DNA from 4 places in the Rhizobium sp. O111 genome. Region 2 is predicted to be linked to each of the others. Evidence: predicted binding sites of a transcription regulator. Region 2 holds the regulator's gene; each other region holds the start of a gene.
What was found. Region 2 encodes PhoB, which activates phosphate uptake and scavenging genes when phosphate is short. Its sites were predicted from a motif close to TGTCATNNANCTGTCAT; they were not measured.

Region 1 (3,885 bases), 2.9 Mb from region 2:
TGAGCGGGGTTTTTGTTGGCTTCAGGCTGGCGTTTTCAGGTTTGCGGGCGCAGTTCGGCCTTGGTCACGTCGCCATCGTCACCCAGCGGCGCATGTTGAAGGCGATCGTCGCCATCAGCACCTGGGCCCGCGCCTTGACGAGCCCGCGATAACGGATCAGCCCGAGGCCCATGCGATGCTTGAGCGTGGCGAAGGTCGTCTCAACGGCCGCACGACGTTTCGATATCATCCGGTTGAGGCGGGCAAGCCTTGGCGGCAGGACGCGGTGATGCCGGTTGGGCCGGCGCATCAGCCGCGGCTTGATGCCCTGGCTCCTCAGGGCCTTCTCGCGTGCATGGGTATGATAGGCGCTGTCGGCCAGCACGCAGGATTCGTCGCCGGTAATCAGAAGGTCGGCGACGACGGTGTCGTTGACATTGGCCGGCGTGGTCACGACCCTCAGGATCAGGCCGGATCCTTCATCGACCCCGACATGAGCCTTGTAACCATAGGCCGAACCTGCCTTGCCCTTGCGCTGCGTGAACCGCGCATCCGGATCGCTCGGTGCCTGACGCGGCAACCGCTCGCCCGGCTCGTCCCCGTCCGAACCGGACGCGTCGGCATCGAGATTGGCATTGGCATCAAGGTCGCCATTGCGACCGCGAGGCGGGCGGGCCGCCGTCGTCTCGATCACCGTCGCATCCAGCATCGTGCCACGCCGCAGGATCAGACCGGCGGCATCCAACTGCCGGTCGAGCTCGGCAAACAGCTTGTCCAGCAGCGCTTCGCTGATCAAAAGGTTGCGAAATCGGCACAGCGTTGAGTGATCCGGAAAAGCTTCATCCAGAGCAAGGCCGACGAAACGCTTGAACGACAACCGGTCGCACAACGCTTCCTCAAGCTCCATGTCCGAGAGGCCGTATAGCGACTGCAGAAGCAGCGCCTTGAACATCACCAGCGGTCTATAAGCGGGCCGACCGGCGCCCTTGCCCGTGTCATCACGCAGCCGCGCAAGGTGCTTCTCGAAACGGTACCACCTCACCAGCGACGACAACTTGTCCAGCCGACCCGACCCTTTGCCCTGAGGGATCAACGCATCGGCGAAACTGAACTGGCCACCATCCCGAACCGACATCGCATCATCTCCGCTCATCGCTAAGACAGAGAATCACAACGGTGAGATTTTGCAACGGCTCCCGTGGGGGAGAAGAGACTCGTTGCGGGCCGCTCGCTCCATCTTCCCTTCTCCCCCGCGGGGAGAAGGTGGCCCGAAGGGTCGGATGAGGGGGCCTCACCCGCCCAGCGGTTCTACTCAATCAACAACAGACCCGCCGACGTTTCCAATCAATACTTCGACGGAACGTACAGCTCCGGTGGCAGAACCTTGCGTTCGTAATCCGGGTTGAACACGCGCTCGGGCAGGGCGATCTCCTCGTGCGGCACGTCCTCGTAGGGGAACTGCGACAGCAGATGGTCGATGCAGTTCAGGCGGGCGCGCTTCTTGTCGTTGCCCTCGACGATGTGCCACGGGGCTTCCGGGATGTTGGTGCGGGCGAAGGTTTCTTCCTTGGCCTTGGTGTAGGCCTCCCAGCGGATGCGCGACTGCAGGTCCATCGGCGACAGCTTCCACTGCTTCAGTGGATCGTGGATGCGCACGAGGAAGCGTAGCTGCTGTTCTTCGTCGGTGATCGAGAACCAGTATTTGACGAGGCGGATGCCAGAGCGGACCAGCATGCGCTCGAATTCGGGCACGTCGTTGAAGAACTGCTCGACCTGATCCTCGTCGGCAAAGCCCATGACGCGCTCGACGCCGGAGCGGTTGTACCAGGAGCGGTCGAAGAGCACGATCTCGCCGCCAGCAGGCAGATGCGGGACGTAGCGCTGGAAATACCACTGCGACTTCTCGCGGTCCGATGGTGCCGGAAGCGCCACGACGCGGGCGACACGCGGGTTGAGGCGCTGGGTGATGCGCTTGATGACGCCGCCCTTGCCGGCGGAATCGCGACCTTCGAAGATAACGACCACCTTTTCCTTGTGATAGGTGACCCAATCCTGCAGGCGGATCAACTCGGACTGCAGCGCGATCAGCGAACGGAAATACTCGATGCGCGGCATCGATGGCGGATGCGCCTTGCGGTAGATCTTGCGGATTTCCTCGGACAGCGCCGGCTCGGAGAGCTCGAGCTCGTAGTCTTCATCCAGCGTATCGGCCAGTTCGGCCTCGAGCCAGTCGGTTGAAGGCGTGCCTCTCATGGTGGTCATCTCGATCCCTGTTCAGATTTGTCGCTTCGGACGCTTGCGGAGCTGCCTGGCTTTGCGCCGCATGACGATATCATGAAAGCACGCACGGCAAGGCCACTCATGGCGCCAAATAAGCAGCGTGTCATGAAGGATATATGACGCTTCGGGCGGACGCGGAGATGCGTGCGGAAAGAGATCGGCAGGTGAGCGTGCTGTCGGGCCTTGGGATCAGCTCAGCGCGTCGGGGCGGTTGGCCTCTTTGACGTGGTCGTCGCTGTGCTTGCTGCGAATGCGGCGCACCGTGAGCCAGACGCCGAGGACGACGAGGGGCACGGCCGCACCGGTCAGCGTCTCCGGCGCGATCTCGACGCCGACGCCATGCAGAAGCTTGGCGAGATAGCCGACGAGGCCGATGACGTAATAGGAGATGGCGGCGACCGACAGGCCTTCGACCGTCTGCTGCAGGCGCAGCTGCAGATGCGCGCGCTTATCCATCGAGGCCAGGATCTCGGTGTTGAATTTTTCCAATTCGACATCGATCCAGCTGCGCAGGAGGGCCGTTGCGCGGGCGAGCTTGCGCGACAGGTCGGCCTGCCGTTCCTCGACCGACTGGCAGGTGCGCATGGCGGGCGCCAGCCGACGCTGCAGGAAGGCGCCGAGGGTTTCGTTGCCGGGGAGCGCCTTTTCGGCCAGCATGGCGACGCGCTCGAGCACGATGTTGTAATAGGCGCGGCTGGCGCCGAAGCGATAGAGGCTAAGGGCAGCATTGGCCTCGAGCTCGGCGGCGAGGCGGGTGATCTCCGATAGCGTAGTGTCTGCCTCGGCGCGTGCATGCTGCTTCATGCCCTGCGTGATGGCGGTGAAGCTCGTCTCGATCTGGCGGATCTCGGGCGACAATGTCTGCGCCAGCGGCAGGCCCATCATCGCCAGCGTTCTATAGGTCTCGATATCGAGCAGGCGCTGGGCGAGCATGCCGCGGGCGCCGTCCGTCATGCCATGGTCGAGCACCAGGAACTTGGTCAGGCCATCGCCGTCCTGGCGGAAATCGGTGATCACGGTCGCCTGGCTGTCGGCCACCATGCTCTGACAGAGGCTGGTCGGGTCGAAATTGGCGATGACGTCGGCGACATCCTCGCTATCGGGGCGAATCTCGATGCGAACGCCCGAGATGAAGGCGCCCGGTGCCGCGAAGCTGGCGCCGAAGGGATTGATGGGGATCTCGGCGCCGAATTCCGCCGGTGCGGGTGTGTCCCAGAAATAGGTCGAGAATTCCGTGTGGCGCTCCCAGCGCAGCGTGCCGCTGCCCCAGCTCATCGTGTGGTGGCTGGTGTCGGCGGCGGGTGCCGGAACACCCTGGGCAAGCGAGAGCGCCTTCAGGATCGCCTGATCGGCGGCGAAGTTGGCTTCGGTCAGGAAGGCGACCTGGAAGATGACGCGGGAAACGGGGATCAGCGTATAGGGGCGCGAATGGATTTCACCGAGCGCGCGGGCCCGGACATCGGCTACGGGAAACGAAAAGCTACGCTTCGACAAATCTTGCCTCCTGACTGTGCCCCCACGGCCAGTTCTTCCCTTGGCTATTATCAAATGGCCCGGCGCGTACGACGTGGCGGTTTGACGCAGAACGATCATGCGCCGGCCAATCGCGCCGTGTCGAGCCGTTTC
Region 2 (3,885 bases):
AACCTGGTCGAAACCGGGCGCCTTGGGGCCGAAGCCTTCCAGATACTTCTCCTGGCCGCCGGCGGCGATCGTCGCCAGCGTGCGACCGTGGAAGGCGCCTTCAAAGGTGATGATGTGGAAGCGCTCGGGATGACCCTTCGAATACTGGTAGCGACGCGCGGTCTTGATCGCGCATTCCAGCGCTTCGGCGCCGGAGTTGGTGAAGAACACCTTATCCGCGAAGGTTGCATCCGTCAGCCGCTTGGCGAGACGCTCCTGACCGGGGATCTCGTAAATGTTGGAAAGGTGCCAGACCTTATCGGCCTGATCCTTCAGTGCTCCGACGACATGCGGGTGGCTATGGCCGACAGAGGTCACGGCAACGCCCGCGCCGAAATCGAGATATCGCTCGCCAGTTTCGGTGATCAGCCACACGCCCTCTCCTCGCTCGAACCGCAGCGGGGCACGAGAGTAGGTATCATAAAGCGGCGCGGCTTCAGCCATGGCGCGATCTCCTGTCATTCGCTCAATAATCGCCCGGACTCCGGCTAAAAAGCGGGTGCCCGGAAATGAAAAATGCCGCCTTTCGGCGGCGAGGGGCACTATTGTCTTTTCGCAGTGCGATGTCAACAAAACTGAGCTTTTGTCGCATGCGTCAAGCAAGCATCAGGGCGCCGGCGAGCTATCAACAGCTAATGTTGCAGAAATGACTCTACCACCCAGCAAGTTGGGGAAAACCGAGAAATCGATTCGCCGCGATTCAACCGACTCTTGTCACGGAGTCGCCCTCACTCTAGGTTAAAACTCAATTACTAGACTGCATGCGGCGGAACTAGTCACCAAAATCGAGCAAGCGTTTCTTGGTCCGGACACGTCCGTGCCATGGGTGAGGGATTCTGCCTACACCAACGCAATAAGGCGGAGACAGGGCATGAACTGGACAGACGAGCGCGTTGAAAGACTGAAGAAGCTTTGGGCCGAAGGCCTGAGCGCCAGCCAGATTGCGGCACAACTTGGCGGTGTAAGCCGCAACGCCGTCATCGGCAAGGTCCACCGTCTGAACCTGCCTGGCCGCGCCAAGGCCGGCGGCACGACGACGGCGACCAGAGCACCGAAGCGCCCGGCGGTTTCGACGCCCCGCCCCGCCAGCAACTTCAATTCCGCACGCATCTCGCCAAGCCGCGCCGTTGCCCGCCCGCAGGGCGCAGTGGCTCTCAAGGAAGAGATGGATATCGATGCGATCGAGGAAGTCCGTTACCGTCCCGCTTCCAACGTTGTCGTTCCGATCTCGCGCCGCCTCGGCCTCACGGAACTGACCGAGCGTACGTGCAAGTGGCCGGTCGGCGATCCGCTGACGGATGACTTCCACTTCTGCGGCTGCGAATCCCCTGACAACTCGCCATACTGCACCTATCACCAGCGCATGGCCTACCAGCCGGTCAACGAGCGCCGCAAGGCAGCCAACCGGGTCGCATGACCCGGAAAGCCGGATAAGGAACAAAAGAAAACGGGCCCTTGCGGGCCCGTTTTTCGTTGGATCGGATGAAATGGAAGCGCCTTACGCTTCCATCGAATAGCCGGCGCCGCGAACGGTGCGGATGACATCTTGCATGTTCGAGAAGTTGAGCGCCTTGCGCAGGCGGCCGACGTGTACGTCGACGGTGCGTTCGTCGACATAGATGTCATGGCCCCAGACGCCATCGAGCAGCTGCGAGCGGGAGAAGACACGGCCGGGCGACGACATCAGGAATTCCAGAAGGCGGAATTCGGTCGGTCCCAGGCGGACTTCGCGGCTCTTGCGGTGAACGCGGTGGGTTTCGCGATCGAGCTCGATATCGCCGCACTTCAGCAGCGAGGAGAGCACTTCCGGCTTGGCGCGGCGCAGCATCGCCTTGACGCGGGCGACGAGCTCAGGCGTCGAGAACGGCTTGACGACATAGTCGTCGGCGCCGGTCGACAGGCCGCGAACACGTTCGCTTTCCTCGCCACGGGCGGTCAGCATGATGATCGGCAGGCGCTCGGTCTCCGGGCGCATGCGCAGGCGACGGCACAGCTCGATGCCGGAAACGCCGGGCAGCATCCAATCGAGGATCAACAGGTCGGGCGTGCGTTCCTGCAGCCGGATTTCGGCCTCGTCACCGCGAAGGATGGTATCGACTTCGAAGCCTTCGGCCTCGAGGTTATAGCGAAGAAGCACGCTCAGTGCTTCTTCGTCTTCAACGACTGCTACTCTTGGGATCATTCGTCTCGGTCTCCTGGGGGCGTGGGTCCGGAACGCTTATTCCGTGACCGCGCCGACGGTGTTGGCGGTGTCGTCCTTCGGACGCTCGCCTTCCGGCTGGGCGCCGGTAGCCATGTAGTAGATGGTCTCTGCGATGTTGGTGGCGTGGTCGCCGATGCGCTCGATGTTCTTGGCGCAGAAGAGAAGATGCGTGCAGCTGGTGATGTTGCGCGGATCTTCCATCATGTAGGTCAGCATCTCGCGGAACAGCGAGGTGTACATCGCGTCGATTTCCTCGTCGCGCTCGCGGATCGACTTGGCGCGGTCGGCAACGCGGCTGGTGTAGACGTCGAGAACTTCCTTGAGCTGGACAAGCGCCAGTTCGGAAAGATGCTCGAGGCCACGAGCGAGCTTGCGCGGAACGCCCGTGCTCTGGACAGCGATGACGCGCTTGGCAGTGTTCTTGCCGAGATCGCCGACGCGCTCGAGATCGGCCGCGATGCGGATCGAGCCCATGATTTCGCGAAGGTCGGCGGCCATCGGCTGGCGGCGGGCGATGGTGATGATCGCCTTTTCGCCGATCTCGCGCTCGGCGTGATCGAGGATCACGTCGTCGGAGATGACCTTCTGGGCGAGCGAAGTGTCGCCGTTGACGAGCGCGCGAACAGCGTCGCCGACCATCTGTTCCGCGAGGCCGCCCATTTCGGAGATGCGGCGCGTCAGGAACTTGAGATCATCGTCATAGGCGGAATAGATATGTGTCGATGCCATGGGGCTTATCCTTGAATGTCCTGAGGTTTACCGGTTTCGGAGATCAGCCGAAGCGGCCCATGATGTAATCCTGGGTGCGCGGATCATCCGGGTTGGTGAACATCTTGTCGGTATCGTTCTCCTCGACGAGGTTGCCGAGGTGGAACATGGCGGTGCGCTGCGAAACGCGTGCTGCCTGCTGCATCGAGTGCGTGACGATGACGATCGTGTAGGCTTCGCGCAGCTCGTGGATGAGCTCCTCGACCTTGGCGGTCGCGATCGGGTCAAGCGCTGAGCAGGGCTCGTCCATGAGGATGACTTCGGGGCTGACAGCAATCGCGCGGGCGATGCACAGACGCTGCTGCTGACCACCCGACAGGCCGGTGCCGCCTTCATGCACGCGGTCCTTGACCTCGTTCCACAGGCCGGCGCGCTGCAGGCTCTGCTCGACGATGACGTCCATGTCGGCCTTCGCCTTGGCGAGACCGTGGATGCGCGGGCCGTAGGCGACGTTTTCGTAGATCGACTTCGGGAACGGGTTCGGCTTCTGGAACACCATGCCAACGCGGGCGCGCAGCTCAACGACGTCGATATCCGGATCGTAGATATCATCGCCATCGAGCGTGATCTTGCCGGTAACGCGGCAGTTGTCGATCGTGTCGTTCATGCGGTTCAGGCTGCGCAGGAAGGTGGACTTGCCGCAGCCCGACGGACCGATGAGAGCCGTCACGGTGTTTTCGCGGATGTTCAGCTTCACGTCGAAAAGCGCACGCTTCTCGCCGTAGTAAACCGAGACGTCCTGGCCGATCATTTTATACGGAATGGTATTCATCTTCTGGTCTAGCGCCTTCTCAACTGCGGCTTCCGTCAACATGTTCATGATGTTTACTCCGTTTACCAGCGGCGCTCAAAGCGACGACGCAAGAGGATGGCTC
Region 3 (3,885 bases), 790 kb from region 2:
CCCGAGCACGAAGGTGACGGCCATGGTCTCGCCGAGCGCGCGGCCGAGGCCGAGGAAGATGCCGCCGACGACGGCCGTGCGCGTGTGGGGAATGACGATATCGCGCACGACCTCCCATTTGGTCGAGCCGAGCGCGTATGCCGATTCCTTCAGCTGTGCGGGCACGACGAGGAAGACGTCGCGCATCACCGAAGCGATATAGGGGATGATCATGATGGCGAGCACGATGCCCGACGTCAGCATGCCGATCCCCATGGGTGCACCAGAAAACAGCGCACCGATGACAGGCAGCGGACCGAGCCAGTCGATCAGGACAGGCTGGATATAATCGGACATGAAGGGGGCGAAGGTGAAAAGGCCCCACATGCCGTAGATGATGCTCGGAATGCCGGCGAGCAGCTCGATGGCGCCGCCGATCGGTCCGCGCGCCCAGCGTGGCGCCACTTCGGTGACGAACACCGCGATGCCGAGGCTGATGGGGACACCGATGATCATCGCCAGCGCCGAGGTGACCAGCGTTCCGTAGATCGGCACGAGGCCGGCGAATTTCTGTGCGACGGGATCCCATTCGGTGCCGTAGAGGAATTCCAGGCCGAAGGTGCGGAAGGCAAGAAGGCCGCCCCACCCCATGGAAAAGGTCGCTGCCAGAAGTGCAATCAGTACGAACATGCCGCAGCACAGCACGATCGCAGAAAATACCATGTCGCCGGTCGCGCCATGGCGACGCTTCACGCCGACACTTTCGGCGCGCTGCGATGCCAAAACTTGGCTCATTGTCTGTTCTCTAATCTTTGAGGGGCAATCAAAGTTAAGCCGGCCGGAAAGCAGAACTCTCCGACCGTTTCGACAGTGTGGGGATCAACCCTTGAACTGGGCGGTCCAGTAGGCTTCGATCTGCTTCACGAGGCTATCGGGAAGCGGAACGTAGTCGAGCGAGGAAGCCTGCTTCTGGCCGTTCTCAAGCGCCCACTTGAAGAACTCGAAGGCAGCCTTGGAGCGAGCTTCGTCCTTGGCCTGCTTGTACATGATTGCCCAGGTCGTAGCCGTGACCGGCCAGGCCTTATCGCCAGGAGCGTTGGTCATGATCAGGTTGAAGTCCTGAGCCTTGTCCCACTCGGCGCTTGCAGCGGCAGCAGCGAAGCTCTCGGCGTTCGGCTTCGGATACTTGCCGGCAGCGTTTTCGATCAGGACGTAGGGCAGCTTGTTCTGCAGCGCATAGGCGTACTCGACGTAACCGATCGAGTCCTTCACGCGCGTGACGTAGGCTGCGACGCCTTCGTTGCCCTTGCCGCCGATGCCGACGGGCCAGTTGACGGCGGTGCCTTCACCAACCTTGGACTTCCAGTCGGCATTGACCTTCGAAAAGTAGTTGGTCCAGTTGAAGCTGGTGCCCGAACCGTCCGAGCGGTGAACGACGGCGATCTGCGAATCCGGCAGCTTGACGCCCGGGTTCAGGTCGGCAATGGCCTTGTCGTTCCACTTGGTGACGTTGCCGAGGTAGATGTCGGCCAGAACCTTGCCGGTGAGCTTCAGCTCGCCCGACTTGATGCCCTTGACGTTGATGACGGGAACGATGCCGCCGACAACCAGCGGAAACTGGCCGAAGCCGCCATCCGTCAGTTCCTTGGATTCAAGCGGCTTGTCGGAGGCGCCGAAATCGACCGTTGCGGCCTTGATCTGAGCGATACCGCCGCCAGAACCGATCGACTGATAGTTCAGCTTGTCGCCGGTCTTCTTGTTGTAGTCAGCCGACCACTTGGAGAGAACCGGGTAAACGAAGGTGGAGCCGGCGCCGGTGATATCGGCGGCGGAAGCGGAGGCGGCCATGACGGCCGCAAGGCCGATGCCGAAACAGGTCGTCAAAAATCTGCTGGTACGCATAAGGGTTCGCTTTCCTGAAAGCTGAAAAGATGACGGCGAGATCAATAGGGGGCTACTTGTTTGCTTGCGCAACGAGTCTCGCCGGGAACGGGCTATTCCCCAGAGATAACAGTTTCATGACAGCCGATGAGGCAAACCGCATTCACGCGATGTTAAAGCGGATCATCGAGAAAAACTTGGTTTCCGGGCGCGGAAATACTTCGTTTTCCCAAGTCAAGACGACTGGAATTGTAGTGTTTTAACAGCATAGAAGACCGCCGCCTCCGCGCAAGCTAGCGTTGATTTTGATGAGGTGTGCAGGGATTAGAGGCTGTTGGCCAGGAGGCAGAATTCCTCGACCGAAAGCGTCTCGGCACGTCTCTGCGGATCGATGCCGGCCTTCTCGAGCAGTTTCTCGCCGCCGATCGGCTTCAGGCTCTGGCGCAGCATCTTTCGGCGCTGCCCGAAGGCCGCCTGGGTCACTTTTTCGAGATTGGCAACGGAGCAGGGGATCGGGTTCTCGTTCGGCGTCAGATGCACCACCGTCGAGGTTACCTTCGGCGGAGGCGTGAAGGCCTGCGGCGGGATGTCGAACGCCATGTGTGCGTTCGTACGCCAACCGCAGAGCACGCCGAGACGCCCGTAGTGATCGTCTTCCTCGTCAGCGACGATACGCAAGCCCACTTCCTTCTGGAACATCAGCGTCAGCGATTGCCAGAACGGCGGCCATTGCTTCGGCAGCAACCAGTTCACCAGAAGCTGGGTCCCGACATTATAGGGAAGGTTGGCGATGATCTTCACCGGTCCCTCGGGGGCCAGCGCCTCGAAATCGGTGGTCAAAGCGTCGCCTTCGATAACCTCAAGCCGGCCGGGATAATGCGCCGATACTTCTGCCAGCGCCGGCAGACAACGCGGATCGCGCTCGACGGCGATGACCTTCTTGGCGCCGAGCGCAAGGATCGCCCGCGTCAGGCCACCGGGACCAGGCCCGACCTCGAACACCGTCGCGTCTTCGAGCGGGCCAGCGTTACGCGCCACCTTCTGCGTGAGGTTGAGGTCGAGAATGAAGTTCTGCCCAAGCGCCTTGCGCGCATCCAGCCCATGCCGCCTGATGACGTCGCTCAGCGGCGGCAATCCGTCGAGTGCGGCCATCAGGAATTGCTCTTGGAAACGCGACCGAGATGCCCGGCAAGCTTCAGGGCGGCGACCAGGCTGCTCTCGCGCGCCAGCCCCTTGCCGGCGATGCCGAAGGCCGTGCCGTGGTCGGGCGATGTGCGGATGAAGGGCAGGCCAAGCGTCACGTTGACGGCATCGTCGAAGCCGAGCGCCTTTGCCGGGATCAGAGCCTGGTCGTGATACATGCAGACTGCCACATCGTAGCGCGCGCGCGCCTCGTCGTGGAACATGGTGTCGGCGGGCAGGGGACCGATCGCATCGATGCCTTCTGCGCGAAGGAACTGGATCGCGGGGTGGATGACGTTGGCATCTTCCTTGCCGATGGCGCCATCTTCGCCGGCATGCGGATTGAGGCCAGCGACGGCGAGGCGTGGATTGGTGATGCCAAAGCGCTGGACGAGATCGGCATGCGCGATCCGGCAGGTCTCGACGATCAGCTCCGCCGTCAGCGCCTGAGGCACATCCTTGATCGGGATGTGGATTGTGACGGGGATCGTGCGAAGCTTCGGCCCGGCGAGCATCATGACGGGTGTCACGGGCGTGCCGGTTGCACGTTTCGCAAGCTCAGCCAGAAACTCGGTATGTCCGGGAAAACGGAAACCGCTCTCGTAGAGAACGGACTTGGCGATCGGGTTGGTGACGACGCCAAGCGCTTCGCCGCGGATCGTCAGCGATACAGCCTGCTCGATCGCTGCAATCGTCCCTCGAGCCGTCGCGACATGCGCTTCGCCGGCGATGACTTCAATTCCTGCGGGGATCGGCAGAACGGGAAGGGCGTCGGCGAAGACGTCGATCGCGCCGGCGCAGTCCGTCTCGCGGATCGCGACGGTCAGATCCAGCATCCGCGCG
Region 4 (3,885 bases), 3.8 Mb from region 2:
AGCCCGGCCTCTATCTCGTCGCGACGCCGATCGGCAATCTCGGCGACATAACGCTGCGCGCGCTGGAAACGCTGGCCGGCGCCGATGTGCTCGCCTGCGAGGACACCCGCGTCACCCGCGTGCTGCTCGATCGCTACGGCATCCAGAACCGCCCCTACGCCTACCACGAACACAATGCCGATGAAGCCGGGCCCCGCCTGCTTGCAGCGCTTGAAGCCGGCAAGTCCGTGGCGCTGGTCTCCGATGCCGGCACGCCGCTGGTCTCCGACCCCGGTTACCGTCTGGCGCAATCGGCGATAGAAGCCGGCTATCGGGTGATCCCGATCCCGGGCGCCTCGGCGCCGCTGGCAGCCCTTGTCGGCTCCGGCCTTCCGAACGATGCCTTCCTCTTCGCCGGTTTCCTGCCGACCAAGGACAAGGCCCGCCGCGACCGGCTGTCTGAATTCGCCGCCACGCCGGCGACACTGATGTTCTTCGAATCCCCGCACCGCATCGGCGCCACGCTCATTGCCGCCGCCGACGTTCTCGGCGGCGATCGCCCGGCCTCCGTCTGCCGCGAGCTCACCAAGAGCTACGAGGAGTTCCGCCGAGGCACGCTCGCCGAGCTTGCCGCTCACTATGCCGATGTCGACAATGTCAAAGGCGAGATCGTCCTCGTCATCGGCCCGGCGCCGGAGCGCGCCATCGAGGAAACGGACATCGACGCCATCCTGGCCGACCTCTCGCAGACCCTGCCGACCGCCAAGGCCGCCGCCGAGGCCGCCCGCATCACCGGTCTCCCCCGCAAGGAGCTCTACCAGCGCCTGCTCGACCGAAAGGCGGGCGATGTCAGGTAACGACGCTTCTGACCCGCATCAAAAGGGTCTTCGCCGCGAGGCACTGCGTCGGGGCCATGTCTCCGAATACATCGCCGCTTTCTATCTCATTCTCAAGGGCTACCGCATCGTCGCGCTGCGCTACCGCACGCGGCTGGGCGAGATCGACATCATTGCCCGCAAGGGCGATCTGGCTGTCTTCGTCGAGGTGAAGGCGCGTCGCGACGAGGGCGCGGCCGTCGATTCCGTGTCGCTTCTCGCGCAAACCCGCATCCGTGGCGCTAGCGATCTCTGGCTCTCCCGCCAGCGCGACCAGGCCCGCCTGTCTCAACGCTACGACATCGTCGCCATCTTGCCCGGGCGATGGCCCGTCCATTTGCGCGATGCGTTCTGATTGCTTTCGTTAGTCGGTTAACATTTTCGGAATTTGTAATCGGCCTGTCATGAAAGCGTTAAGGAGGTGTCACAATAGGCCTCTATTGCGTCCTCACGCCAACAATGGTGGAGAGGGTTTTTCATGTTTAAGTCGATTTCATTGGCCGCTGCTGCGGTTGCTTTGTCCGCTTCCGCGTCCTTCGCTGCAACCGAAGTGACCTGGTGGCACGCCATGGGTGGCGAGCTTGGCAAGAAGCTCGAGGAAGTTGCCCAGAAGTTCAACGATAGCCAGAGCGAATACAAGATCGTTCCTGTCTATAAGGGCACCTATCCCGAGACGCTGACGGCCGCTATCGCCGCTTTCCGCGCCGGCCAGCAGCCCGCCATCGTTCAGGTTTTCGAAGTCGGCACCGGCACCATGATGGCCGCCAAGGGCGCCGTCTACCCGGTCTACCAGCTGATGAAGGACGAGGGTGAGCCTTGGGATCCGTCGAAGTTCCTGGCGCCTGTCGTCGGCTACTATTCCGACGCTGAGGGCAACATCCTGTCGATGCCGTTCAACTCGTCGACCCCGATCCTCTACTACAACAAGGACGTCTTCCAGAAGGCCGGCCTCGATCCTGAAGTCGCTCCGAAGACCTGGGCCGAGCTTGCCGAAATGGGCAAGAAGATCGTCTCTTCCGGCGCTGCCAAGTGCGGCTTCACCATGTCCTACGGCGCGACCTGGGTTGGCCTGGAAAACTACTCCGCCATCCAGAACCTGCCTTACGGCACCCAGCAGAACGGCTTCGGCGGCATGAACGCCGAGTTCACCTTCAATGGTCCGAACCAGGCCAAGTTCTGGGATCACCTGAAGACCTGGCAGGATGAAGGCGTCTACAAGTACGGCGGCCCGAGCGCCGGTGCCGACGCTGCTCCGCTCTTCTACTCGCAGCAGTGCGCTGCCTACATGAACTCGTCCGCTTCGCGCGCCGGCGTCATCAACAACGCCAAGGACTTCAAGGTCGGCTTCGCACCGATGCCTTACGACGACACGGTCACGCAGGATCCGAAGAACTCGATCATCGGCGGCGCAACGCTGTGGGTTCTGAACGGTCAGAAGGACAAGGCTGTCTACAAGGGCGCCGCCAAGTTCTTCACCTACCTGTCGCAGCCTGAAGTCCAGGCCGATTGGCACCAGTTCACTGGCTACCTGCCGATCACCAACGCTGCTTACGAGCTTGGTCAGAAGCAGGGCTACTACGAAAAGAACGCCGGTTCTGACATCGCCATCAAGCAGATCATGCGCGGCACGCCGTCCGAAAACTCCAAGGGCGTTCGCTTCGGCAACCTGACGCAGATCCGCGACGTCATCGACCAGCAGTTCGAAGCCGTTCTCAACGGCAAGAAGACCGGTCAGGAAGCGCTCGACGAAGCCGCAAAGCAGGGCAATGCCAAGCTGCGCGAATTCGAAGCCGCGAATTCCAACTAAGGGTCGCTCCCTCCGTCAGCCCTCTCCGGCCCGTCCGGGGAGGGCATTTTCCTTGAGGGGTCATGCATGCAAACCAAACGCACTGTCTTCCAAAGCCGTCTCCTGCCTTATCTCCTGATCGCGCCGCAGCTGCTCATCACGATCGTCTTCTTCGTGTGGCCGGCGGTTCAGGCCGTATGGCAGTCCTTCCTGCGCCAGGATCCCTTCGGTCTGAAGGACACCTTCGTCGGTTTGGCGAACTACACGCGCTTGCTGCATGATCCGGATTATCTGAATTCGCTGACCGTCACCTTCGTCTTTTCGATCGGTGTCACCGTGCTGTCGATGGGGCTGTCGCTGCTCTTCGCGATCTGCGTCAACCGCGTGATCCGCTCGCAGCGCTTCTATACGACGCTTCTGGTCTGGCCCTATGCCGTTGCGCCGGCCGCATCCGGCCTGCTCTGGTGGTTCATGTTCAACCCCAGCGTCGGCATCATTCCCTATGTGCTGGAACATTTCGGCTACAGCTGGAACCATCGCCTGAACCCGAACAACGCGATGATCCTGATCATCATCGCCGCCGCCTGGAAGCAGATCTCCTACAATTTCCTGTTCTTCGTCGCCGGCCTCCAATCCGTGCCGCATTCGCTGACCGAAGCCGCCGCGATCGATGGCGCCGGTCCCATCAAGCGCTTCTGGACGGTGGTCTTCCCGCTGCTGTCGCCGACCACCTTCTTCCTGGCGGTCATCAACATCACCTATGCGATGTTCGACACCTTCCCGATCATCGACGCGGCTACCTCGGGCGGTCCGTCGCAATCGACCAACATCCTTGTCTACAAGGTCTATGCCGATGGTTTCGTCGGTCTCAATCTCGGCCCGTCGGCCGCGCAGTCGGTCGTGCTGATGCTGATCGTGGTCGTCCTGACCGTCGTCCAGTTCCGCTGGATCGAGCGCAAAGTGCAGTATTGAAGCGAGAGCCAGCCATGGTCGAGAACCGTCCCTTCCTCAATTTCCTCACCCACCTCGTGCTGATCCTCGGGATCGGCATGGTGGTGTTCCCCGTATACCTCGCCTTCATCGCCTCGACGCGCGGTCCCTCGGACTTCTTGACCGGCGTCGTGCCGATGACGCCGGGCCACCAGATGCTCGAGAACTACGGCGTGCTGCTCGGCACCGGCGCATCCAACGCCGGCGCACCGCCGTTCCTCCTGATGCTCGGCAACAGCCTGGCGATGGCTATCC

Region 1: the regulator PhoB is predicted to act here: its motif matches at 2,365-2,381, upstream of ppk2 (polyphosphate kinase 2).
Region 3: the regulator PhoB is predicted to act here: its motif matches at 1,987-2,003, upstream of pstS (phosphate ABC transporter substrate-binding protein PstS).
Region 4: the regulator PhoB is predicted to act here: its motif matches at 1,244-1,260, upstream of ugpB (sn-glycerol-3-phosphate ABC transporter substrate-binding protein UgpB).

Annotation. Positions count from the first base shown of each region.
Region 1 covers NZ_JBSHXL010000001.1:3,056,375-3,060,259, reverse strand. Annotated here, with positions in the region: gene ACVTFQ_RS15405 (IS5 family transposase) at 65-1,132, opposite strand; partial or broken gene ACVTFQ_RS15400 (endonuclease domain-containing protein) at 1,162-1,269, opposite strand; gene ppk2 (polyphosphate kinase 2) at 1,324-2,241, opposite strand; gene ACVTFQ_RS15390 (DUF3422 family protein) at 2,449-3,753, opposite strand.
Region 2 covers NZ_JBSHXL010000001.1:141,859-145,743, reverse strand. Annotated here, with positions in the region: gene ACVTFQ_RS00725 (aspartate aminotransferase family protein) at 1-483, opposite strand, end outside; gene ACVTFQ_RS00720 (GcrA family cell cycle regulator) at 911-1,456, shown strand; gene phoB (phosphate regulon transcriptional regulator PhoB) at 1,538-2,221, opposite strand; gene phoU (phosphate signaling complex protein PhoU) at 2,258-2,971, opposite strand; gene pstB (phosphate ABC transporter ATP-binding protein PstB) at 3,015-3,830, opposite strand; gene pstA (phosphate ABC transporter permease PstA) at 3,845-3,885, opposite strand, start outside.
Region 3 covers NZ_JBSHXL010000001.1:936,173-940,057, forward strand. Annotated here, with positions in the region: gene pstC (phosphate ABC transporter permease subunit PstC) at 1-774, opposite strand, end outside; gene pstS (phosphate ABC transporter substrate-binding protein PstS) at 859-1,881, opposite strand; gene rsmA (16S rRNA (adenine(1518)-N(6)/adenine(1519)-N(6))-dimethyltransferase RsmA) at 2,185-3,012, opposite strand; gene pdxA (4-hydroxythreonine-4-phosphate dehydrogenase PdxA) at 3,012-3,885, opposite strand, start outside.
Region 4 covers NZ_JBSHXL010000001.1:3,920,325-3,924,209, forward strand. Annotated here, with positions in the region: gene rsmI (16S rRNA (cytidine(1402)-2'-O)-methyltransferase) at 1-836, shown strand, start outside; gene ACVTFQ_RS19580 (YraN family protein) at 826-1,209, shown strand; gene ugpB (sn-glycerol-3-phosphate ABC transporter substrate-binding protein UgpB) at 1,333-2,661, shown strand; gene ugpA (sn-glycerol-3-phosphate ABC transporter permease UgpA) at 2,728-3,612, shown strand; gene ugpE (sn-glycerol-3-phosphate ABC transporter permease UgpE) at 3,627-3,885, shown strand, end outside.